One region of the Pseudoalteromonas sp. ABV4_021 genome, then DNA from elsewhere that is predicted to be linked to it. Evidence: predicted binding sites of a transcription regulator. Region 1 holds the regulator's gene; the other holds the start of a gene.
The links. Region 1 encodes LexA, which represses DNA repair genes until DNA is damaged. Its sites were predicted from a motif close to TACTGTATNNNNATACAGTA; they were not measured.
Positions count from the first base shown of each region.

Region 2: a site for LexA is predicted at 3,586-3,605, ahead of dinB (DNA polymerase IV). Genes of this name have one in related genera too.

Region 1 is NZ_JBSWVB010000001.1:2,891,694-2,897,159, reverse strand. It holds gene plsB (glycerol-3-phosphate 1-O-acyltransferase PlsB) at 1-2,208, opposite strand, end outside; gene lexA (transcriptional repressor LexA) at 2,437-3,054, shown strand; gene coxB (cytochrome c oxidase subunit II) at 3,393-4,523, shown strand; gene ctaD (cytochrome c oxidase subunit I) at 4,523-5,466, shown strand, end outside.
Region 2 is NZ_JBSWVB010000001.1:2,277,502-2,282,967, forward strand. It holds gene ACXAFE_RS10610 (methyl-accepting chemotaxis protein) at 1-449, shown strand, start outside; gene ACXAFE_RS10615 (M17 family metallopeptidase) at 903-2,429, opposite strand; gene dinB (DNA polymerase IV) at 2,520-3,575, opposite strand; gene ACXAFE_RS10625 (DUF3192 domain-containing protein) at 3,979-4,344, shown strand; gene ACXAFE_RS10630 (LytR/AlgR family response regulator transcription factor) at 4,488-5,240, shown strand; gene ACXAFE_RS10635 (BlaI/MecI/CopY family transcriptional regulator) at 5,295-5,466, shown strand, end outside.

The sequences.
Region 1 (5,466 bases):
TTGTGCAAAGTCTTGGCTTTGCGTTTCAAGCTGGTCGCGCGAAACGCTGTCACTTGCCAGAATTAATTTAATTACGCTGGCATAGCGAATTAATGTGCACTGGATAAAGCGTGCTAACAAGTTAAGCTGAGCTAGAGATTTGCTGCTAGGATTAACTGAAATCGCATCGTTTTCAACGGTTAATAACCCAATACCGCTCAAGGCTTCAAGTGAGTCATTTAGATATGTTTCGCAATACGGTTGCATAAACCACTCCTGTTTAAAGAGCGGATATAACGCGTTAACTTGCTTGATTAGCTGGTCGCGAGAAATGTGTTTTTGGCTAATTAAGATTGAGCTAATTAGACTTGGTACTGCGAATAAATGCAGTACGTTATTACGGTAATAGTTCAATAATACTTTTTGTGTGTCTTGAATACGGATTACTTCAACTCGCCCTTGCGTAATCACTTCAAACTTATCTAACGTGAGTGCGTGTTCAAGCAGCTCTTCAGCACTTTTGTTTGGCATACTGACATCTTTGCTGTAAGGCGCTAATTCGAGCAATCTCAGGTAGTTTGTCATACAAGCTATGAGCTCGTGACGCGTCATCGCTTGTTTTTCGGTGTTTAACAAAATAGATGAGATTAAAGTAACGGCATTGATCGCAGCCGCATTATTGATGTTGACCATCACTGAATCAGCAAGTTTGCCAACCATTGGCGTTAGCCAATTAGGCTTTTCATCTGCAGCAATGCTGTCGCGCCAATTTGACTGGTGCTGGGTAAGATACTGGTTAATGTTGATTGGCTCGCCAAAATTTACATTACCTTTGCCGTAATTCTTGAGCTTACGTAGAGTTTTGAAGACACCCAGTACTGACTCATTTTTCTTCTTTTGCCCAGCAAGTTCACCAAGGTAGGTGTTAACTTCCATTACATGCTCGTAACCAATATATACAGGCACGATTGAAATTGGACGATCAATACCGCGCAAAATTGATTGTAATGTCATCGCTAACATACCGGTTTTAGGTGGAAGTAAACGGCCAGTTCGGCTGCGGCCACCTTCGGTATAAAACTTAACAGCGTAGCCTTTTATAAATAACTGGCTTAAGTATTCACGGAACACTGCGGAATAAAGCTTGTTGCCTTTGAATGAACGGCGTAAGAAAAAGGCGCCACAGCGTCTAAATATTGGGCCTGCAGGCCAAAAACTTAAGTTTATACCTGCTGCAATATGTGGTGGCACATAACCTTGATGATAAATAACATAGGTGAGTAATAAGTAATCCATATGGCTGCGATGGCAAGGCATATAGATAATTTCGTGGCCTTTATCTGTCAGCTCTTGAATTCGTTCAGGGTTATTTACTTCAATACCGTTGTATAGCTTGGTCCACAGCCAAGTAAGAATGCGCTCAGAAACACCGATCATTGATTCGTTATAGTTGGCAGCAATTTCATCAACTAGTTTTATGGCATTTTGTCGCGCTTCTACAATTGAGATGTTTTTACTTTTTGCTTCACCTTCAATCGCAGCTTTGACAGTGCTTGATGCTAAAAGACCTTGATACAACTGGTCGCGAGATGGCAGTTTAGGGCCAAGCGCAGCAAGTTTCTGACGTTTAAAGTGAACACGGGCAACACGAATGAGTTTATGTGGTAAATCATCACTTTGTTGCTTACTAGTAAGCTGCGATAGTTCTAATGGACGACTAAAACGAATTAAGTTGTCGCGGCCAGATAGTAATACGACAAATACCTTACGCAACCAGCTTGGTGTAAGAGAACTGGATAAAATAGTGCCAAGGCCTGGCTTTTCTTTGCCTGGATTGCGTCCCCATAAAATGGTGACCGGAATAACTTGTAAATCGGTAACGTCAGATTGCTTTAATGCTGCAAATATTTCTTCGCTGATTTCGAGCGCTGGACTGTCTTTTTTGGCTTTACCAAACAGTGGCGAGCGGTGGTGAATTGGAATGTATCTTGGAACTTGTTTATCACCAATTTGCTGAGTGACCTGAGGGTCAGGTAAGCCGAGCTTTTTACAGGTGCTGCGCAACGCGGCTAAATCAGAAAAAGAATTTAATAATGTGATGTAAACGGTCGGCTTGTTTTTATCTATTGCTAGGTTGTCTAAAGGGTGTTCAGGTACAATTTTCGAACGCACTAAAAGCTTGTTCATACCGTTTGCAAACCACTGAATCATAGAGCCAACCAACTTCATAACACCAACCTAAAAACAAAAGGGGCGCTAGCATACCAGTTAACTCTAAAAGATTAAATAACTGGTCGTGCCAGAGGAAAAATAAAGCAATTTACTGCGATGATTTTTGATTTGCAGCAATTATCGTCTGTAACTAAGCATAGTGCTAATTATCAAATAATTAAAAGTTGCGAAATAAGAATAACTGTATATACTCACAGTTATCTGTACTGTATGGAAAACCAGTGAATGAGACCATTAACAAAACGTCAGGCACAAATCTTAGAACTTGTTAAAGTATTTATTAAAGATACTGGCATGCCGCCAACGCGCGCAGAAATCGCATCGACACTCGGTTTTAAAAGTGCAAACGCTGCAGAAGAGCATTTAAAAGCATTAGCCAAAAAAGGCGTAATTGAAATGGTGCCCGGCGCTAGCCGCGGTATTCGTTTAGTGGAAGAAGATGAACCAGAGCAATTAGGTTTACCGTTAATTGGTCAAGTCGCCGCAGGTTCACCTATTTTGGCTAATGAGCACATTGAAAGCCATTATCAAGTTGATCCTAACCTATTTAACCCATGTGCAGATTTCCTACTGCGTGTACGTGGTGAGAGTATGAAGGATATCGGCATTATGGATGGAGACTTGCTAGCTGTTCATCGCACGCCAGTGGCTAATAATGGGCAAGTGGTTGTAGCCCGTGTTGATGAAGATGTAACGGTAAAGCGTTTTGAAAAAGCAGGCAAACAAGTACTGTTACATGCAGAAAATGATGAATTTGACACAATTAAAGTCGATTTAGAGCATGGCCATTTTAATATCGAAGGCCTTGCGGTTGGTGTTATTAGAAATGCCGACTGGATGTAATACACTTTTGTTGACCTTGGCTAGTGAGTAACCTTACTAGCCTCAACCTGCTTTTAAACACCCTATTTCTTACTATAGCCCCTTCTATTTTTACATCTTCAAAAATCGCTAACTTATAGATTTATAAAAAATTTATCTTAAATTTGACTTGCGTAAAATTTAATCGTTTACTAGACCTTAGTAGTAACCTTGTTTTCTTTTTAAGCAAAGTGCGGCTTTTAGAAAACAAATATAATAAAGAAAATGGAGTGATGCTGTAGTGCGTCGTGCGATTTAATCGCTAAAACTTTCACTGACCATTTCCTAACAACATAATAATAATTAGCTAAGGAGCGAGCATGAGGCTAGTGAAGCTATCCTTATGGTTACTATTGAGCTTTCCTTTTTTAGCAGTTGGGACGAGTCAATATAACTTACCTGTTGGGGTGACAGACATCAGCCGTGATGTCTACGAGCTCCATATGACAATTTTCTATATCTGTTGCGTTATTGGATTAGTGGTATTTGCCATTATGTTTTGGGCAATAATCCATCACCGCAAATCAAAAGGAGCAGTGCCTGCTCAATTTCATGAAAGTACCAAAATTGAAATACTCTGGACAGCAATTCCATTTGTAATTTTGATTGGTATGGCAGTGCCTGCAACCAAAACCTTGATTGCCATGGAAGACACCACTAAAGCTGACCTAACGATTAAAGTTACAGGGTCACAATGGAAGTGGCATTATGAATATCTTGACCACGATGTGTCGTTTTATTCTGTTCTTTCGACTCCACGTGAACAAATCACCAACCAAGATCAAAAAACAGAAACCTACCTGTTAGATGTTGATAAACCGCTTATTATTCCAAAAGGAAAAAAAGTACGCTTTTTAATGACTTCGGACGACGTAATTCACTCTTGGTGGGTACCTGAATTCGCGGTTAAAAAAGATGCTAACCCAGGCTTTATCAACGAAGCGTGGACTAAAGTCAATGAGGCCGGTATTTATCGCGGTCAATGTGCGGAGTTATGCGGAAAAGACCATGGCTTTATGCCTGTGGTTGTTGAAGTTAAAGAGCCTGCTGAATTTGAACAGTGGTTGGCAAATGCGCAGCTTGAAAAAGCGCAAGCAGCGGCCGCAGAAAAAGCATCACTTGATCTTACATTATCTCAAGATGAGCTAATGACGCTAGGAGAACAAGTGTATATGGCTAATTGTGCTGCGTGTCACCAACCTACAGGAATGGGATTGCCAGGTGTGTTCCCAGCGCTAAAAGATAGCCCAATAGCACTTGGCGATGTTAAAGCTCATATCGATATTGTGGTTCATGGCAAGCCAGCAACAGCAATGCAAGGCTATAGCAAAATGTTGTCACTAAAAGAGTTAGCGGCAGTAGTGACCTATGAGCGAAATGCTTGGGGTAATAACACTGGCGATTCAGTGCAACCAAGTGATATTCAAGAATCTGTGGGAGAAGCACAATAATGACAACACTAGCTGAATCTCATCACCACCATCATACGCCAACAGGACTAAAACGTTGGCTATTTACCACTAACCATAAAGATATCGGTACGCTTTATCTGTTATTCGCCCTGTTAATGTTTTTAACGGGTGGCGCAATGGCACTGGTTATTCGTGCCGAATTATTTCAACCAGGCTTACAATTTGTAGAGCCACACTTTTTTAACCAAATGACTACAGTTCATGGCCTCATTATGGTTTTCGGTGCAGTTATGCCTGCGTTTACTGGCTTGGCAAACTGGATGATCCCTATGATGATTGGCGCGCCAGATATGGCACTACCGCGCATGAATAACTGGAGTTTTTGGATTCTACCATTTGCATTTTTCATTCTGCTTATGTCGTTATTTATGGAAGGCGGCGGCCCAGCTTTTGGTTGGACGTTCTATGCGCCACTATCAACCACATATAGCAATGATAATACGGCACTATTCGTCTTCGCTGTGCATATCATGGGCATTAGCTCAATTATGGGAGCAATCAATGTAATTGTAACCATAGTGAATATGCGCGCACCGGGCATGACGTATATGAAATTACCGCTGTTTGTATGGACGTGGTTAATTACTGCATTTTTATTAATTGCGGTGATGCCGGTACTTGCTGGTGCAGTGACTATGGTGCTAACTGATAAGTACTTTGGCACAGATTTCTTTAACGCGGCTGGCGGTGGCGACCCAGTAATGTTCCAGCATATTTTCTGGTTCTTCGGACATCCTGAAGTTTACATCATGATTTTACCGGCGTTTGGTGTTATCTCGACGATTATTCCAGCGTTTTCACGCAAGAAACTGTTTGGTTATGCCTCAATGGTTTATGCCACGGCATCAATCGCGTTTTTGTCGTTTATTGTATGGGCGCACCATATGTTTACTACTGGCATGCCATTGGCGGGTGAGTTGTT
Region 2 (5,466 bases), 610 kb from region 1:
TTGAAGCCGCACGCGCAGGTGAACAAGGGCGTGGTTTTGCAGTAGTTGCAGATGAAGTAAGAACACTTGCTAGTCGTACAGGGCAAAGCACGGAAGAAATTCAACAAATGATCCAAAAGTTACAGCAAGGTGCGCAAGAAGCGGTATCTGCGGTAAGTGCGTCGCAGTCAACCTCTCGCGACACTGTCAATCAGGCCAGTCAAGCCGATGAGGTGCTCAATCAAATAGATGAGCTAATGAATGTCATTTCTGAAATGAATAGCCAAATTGCCCGTGCAACAGGTGAGCAAAGCCAAGCAGCTAGCGAAGCAAATATGCGCATCAATGAACTAGCGGGCATGGCAGATGAGTCACTAAATAACACCCATCAATTAAATAGCGCCAGCAATGAGCTGATAGCCAGCAGTGAACAAATGAATGCTGTGGTGAATCGCTTTAAATTAGAGTAATACTAGGGTCTGTTGACCTTTTAAGTTCGTTTTTGCAGCAGTTTGATTGGCTTTTATACAAGGCAGAGGCTGCGTGGCATAGTTATTCTATGTGAGCCAGCCGATAACACAGTAGAAAAGCCAATCAAGCGCTGCCGAACGGTTCTTTTGAGCGCACTTTTCTCATTGTTGCCTACATGGATGTAGGTAAGGGGCGAGAGCAGGACGCGTAAGCTTTGCTCAATATTCGCTTAGATTACTAGGCCACACATCGAGCGCCGCGATAAAAGCACGTTCAAACAGAACAAAAATAGAACAGCAAAGATCAACAGACCCTAGAGTTTATTGATACATCAAGAAAGGCCGAACAACTGTTCGGCCTTTTTATAGCTAAGTACAATTACTAACGCCTTATCACGAGTCGAGATAGGTTAACCTTAGGCTCTGATAAGCAGTAACTACTTGCACCTAAAGTTATTTACAAAATGTCGCGTAAATACTTGCAAGTGACGCTGCAGTTGGTTTGCCGTGTTGCCAGTCGCCGCCCTCAACACCACTGCCCGCAATATCAACATGAATGTAAGGAATTGGCAGTTCTGAATTTGCACCGTGCTTATCAAGACCTGATGCCACAGCTAAGAATGCCATTGGGAACTGATGGCCACGGGCAGTAATTGCTGATGGCGCATTGTTACTCGACAATACGTCGTCTGCTAACGTTTTAGGTGCGATAAAGCTATAGTCTTCACGGCGTTCGCGCGATACTTCAGAACCATCAGCCCATAAATCACCTTGCGTTGCGATATTGTGCGATAAGTTAAGCGCTCTTGACGCACCATTTTCAACAAGCGCAGTATAAGGTCCCATTGCTCGTGCAGCGTGCCCTGTTAATGTTGCAACGGTAAATACGACGGGGTTAACTTCACCCTTAGCGACATCTTTAATTTCACTTAATAGGTCGCCCATTGCCAAGCGTCCTTCCGCATCAGTATTACCAATGCGTACGCGCACGCCTTCACGGCTAGTGATAATTTCATCTGGTACAAAACAGTCAGAGCCGATGGAATTACGAACAACTGCTAAGTAGGCTACTACTTTAACCCCTTTAGGTTGATGTTCAGCAATACTCTTCATAAAGCCAGCAACTGATGCAGCGCCACCTTTATCACGGCTCATGCCAGCCATTGCACCACCTACTTTTAAGTCTGCACCACCTGTGTCGTAAACAAGGCCTTTACCAACAAATAATAGCGTACGTTCAATATCACCTTCAGGCACATATTCAAGCTTAACAACACGCGGGTGATGACGCTCTACCGCGTATGATGCGCGCGCTACCGTGCTAAGCATTGGGTAATTTTTATCAATAAATTGAGTATCTGAAATCACCTCTACCGATACTGCACTGTTGGCAAACAAGCTTTCACAGTACTCTGCAAATTTAGGAGGTGCCATACGCTCGGGTTCAGTACCGCAAAGGTCGCGCGCAGCGTACTGACCTTGTGCAATAGCATTTGCATAGTGGCTATCAAATTCGCCAATAACAGTAATAGATTGAATTGGTTCAATTGCCGCACCGTGGAATTCACGTGCTTCAAGCGGTTGCCATAATGCTTGGCAAGCACCTAAATACGCTACGGTTGTTGCTTGCTGATAACGCTCATCTAATTGACCCAAGACTAAAATTGCAGGGTTTGTTGCACCCGCTTGTTTTGCTTCTAGTACACCTTGTTTTGCCGCGTCGAAATAGCGGCGCACATCGTCATAGTCACGCTCTAAAGGACCTGTTGGTGCAATCACTAAACGTTTTCCAGGTGCATTGTCATTCACCAATAATAATGCTTTTTGGCCTATGCGCTTATCGAATTGCGCAGTAGCCATTACGCTATCGCGAAAATCATTAGGGAGTAATGCTAAGTCTGGCGAGATAATAATTAAACTATCAACATATTGAGGTAAATCTGAAATTGATGCCGCTTGCAGGGCCTTTGGTGAAGTCATTTTTGAACCTTACTGAACGAATAAATACGCGCAATGTTGTCGCGTAAGTTTAGAAAAGATGGCTTAAATATGAGGGCAAATTTATAAAAATCAAGATTCAAACATTGCAAGCTGCTCTTGTTCGTAGCTATTTTCAGACAAGCCAACACCTAAACCGAGTAATCTCACGCCTTTATTTCCACCTCGTAAGTAGGCTTTTTCAATTAAACGCGTAAAAATATCATCATCTAAATGGGTGCAGCTGTAATCCGCGGTTGTTGAAACAAAATCATTAAACTTAACTTTTACCGAAAGCTTGGATACTTTGTTTAACAACCCTTTACTTTGCAGCCTTGTATCAAGCTCATCTTTTAATTTTGGTAGCTCTTCTAAGCATTGTTCTAGCGATGTTTTATCATATTCGTAGGTATGCTCAACTGAAAGTGACTTTCTAATACGTGATGTATTTATCTTGCCAATCACCTCGCCATTACACTTTTTAAATAACTCTGCGCCCCAGGTGCCAAACTTTACCTGCATTTGATTTAAACCAAGGTTTAATACATCTTCACCAACAAATAAACCTGATGCATTCAATTTCTCTAAGGTTACTTTGCCTACACCAGGAATTTTTTTAAGGTTAAGCGCTTTAAGAAACCCCTGCACCCGATGAGGTGGGATCAAACAATAGCCATTTGGTTTGTTTTCATCACTGGCAATTTTCGCCACAAATTTAATGGGTGCGATTCCCGCCGATGCCGTTAATCCTGTTGTTTCAAAAATCTCATCACGAATCGCATTAGCGATAAGCGTTGCGCTACCAGAGTGCTGCGTGCAATCGGTTACATCTAAATAGGCTTCATCTAAAGAAAGCGGTTCAATCAGATCTGTGTATTTGGCGAAAATCTCTCTAATTTGATTAGACACTTCTTTGTATACTGCCATTCTGCCAGGAACAATCAGTAATTCTGGGCACAGTTGCAGCGCTTTATAGTTAGACATAGCTGAGCGCACACCATATTGACGCGCAATATAGTTTGCCGTTGCCAACACACCACGACGGTGTTTACCGCCAATTGCGATTGGCTTATCTCTCAACTCTGGATTGTCTCGCATTTCGACTGCTGCATAAAAACAATCCATATCAATATGTATAAATTTTTTCAAAATCACAAAGCACTGTTTATATATACAGTTTATTATGTATCAAACTTATTTGATTCAGCAAGTTTTTATTTTGCAGCGTATTAAGTTTTAAGATGCCTTTATTTGCATTTGATTATTGATAAGAAAATGAATGCAGATAACAGCATAAGTAGAACATTAAAGTTTTGTAAATGTTCATTTAGGTACAATAAATATCCGCAGAAAACGACGATTAAAACATCTTGAAAGGAAAATATATTCGGCTATGGCAACTAGTCAAAGTCACTAACATTTCGTAAATATCACCAAAAGAAGAAAAGCCAAAAACAATAAACCACTGATAAATAGCAATTTAATTTTTTGGCACTATTTCTGCTAATAACTAGAAAATTATAATATTTGAAATATCATTCAAGGATCTTCTATGAAATACTTAGTTTTAGCATCAGCGCTCACATTGCCACTTTTAACAGGCTGTGTTGTTGCAGTAGGCGGTGAAGGCAAATCAGACTACTCATCTAGCTGGGAAAGAACCCATGAAAAAAACCGCAAAGCGATTGCCAATATGGAAATTGGAAAAGAGTATCAACACGTGATCAATAAACTTGGTACGCCAAATTTTTCTGAGCTAGTAAAACAAAACGACACTGAATATCGCGTTCTTTACTACGCAACAAACTCTATTCATTCTGACGGTAAAACAACAAAAGACGAATGTACGCCGCTTGTGTTTAAAAATAATCAACTAACAGGCTGGGGCGAGCACGCTCTTGAGCAGTTAAAAAATTAATATGTGTAAGGGCGAAATGTTTCGCCCTTTTCTTTAAAACCCTTTTAAATCAATCTATTTACATCTACTTACATTTATTCGTTGACTATTACGACAAGTTTCGTAATATTAATTACGAAAGGCATCGTAATTAGGTGGATAAAATGGATAGATACAATCTAGTCGTCGGTCACAACGACCCAACATTCTCAGACATTCTGTCACAACAAATCGACAACTCACTTTTTGAGCTAACAAATGTTGAATCTTGTTTTGCCAAATTAATAGCAGCCTGTAAAAAAACCAGTGCCAAAGTACTTTTTGTACAAAATGAGCTTATTCAAGAACATGATTGGCCTACACTTCAATCATTAGCAGACTCAACTGAAATCATATTATTATCAAGCAATCGCGTTGATGCAGCTAAGGCATTTGAATGTGGTTTATTTGATTTTATTTTAGAACCAATGGGCAATTCTCGTTTAGGCAAAACATTAGATAAGCTAGCCAGAATGCTCGCGCCTGAAAAACAGCAATTTGAATTGATGAGCTCACTGGTACAACGATTTTCGTCTAACCAATTAGATGACCAGCAAATCGTTTTAAAAGACGCCGGTAGAATAAAATTTTTAACACCTGATGAAATTTCTTGGGTTGGCGGCGCTGGAAACTACGTTGAATTGCACCTCAACCAAGATGAGCGAACGATTTTACATCGCCAAACATTATCTTCAATGGAACAGCAGCTATCGCCATTTGGCTTTATTCGCATCCATCGCTCTGCGATCATCAAAAAGCAAGCAATACGCGAAATTCGCCCTACTGATAACGGCGACTATATTGTTACCTTAAAAGACGGCGCCAATCTCAATTTATCCCGACGTTACAAGCAAAACATGCAAGGATTAATTGGTTGACAAATAAACTCTATCTCGTAGAGTAAATAACAACCTACGAAAAGTGACGTAATTATGAATAAGAATAAACGCGTGCCAACAAGTGCAGAACTCAACATTCTTAATGTGCTGTGGCGTATACAGCCCGCCACTGTTCGCACTTTGCATGAACATATCAGTGAAAGCCAAAAAATAGGCTACACCACTGTGCTTAAAATGCTACAAATCATGCACGAAAAAGGCCTTG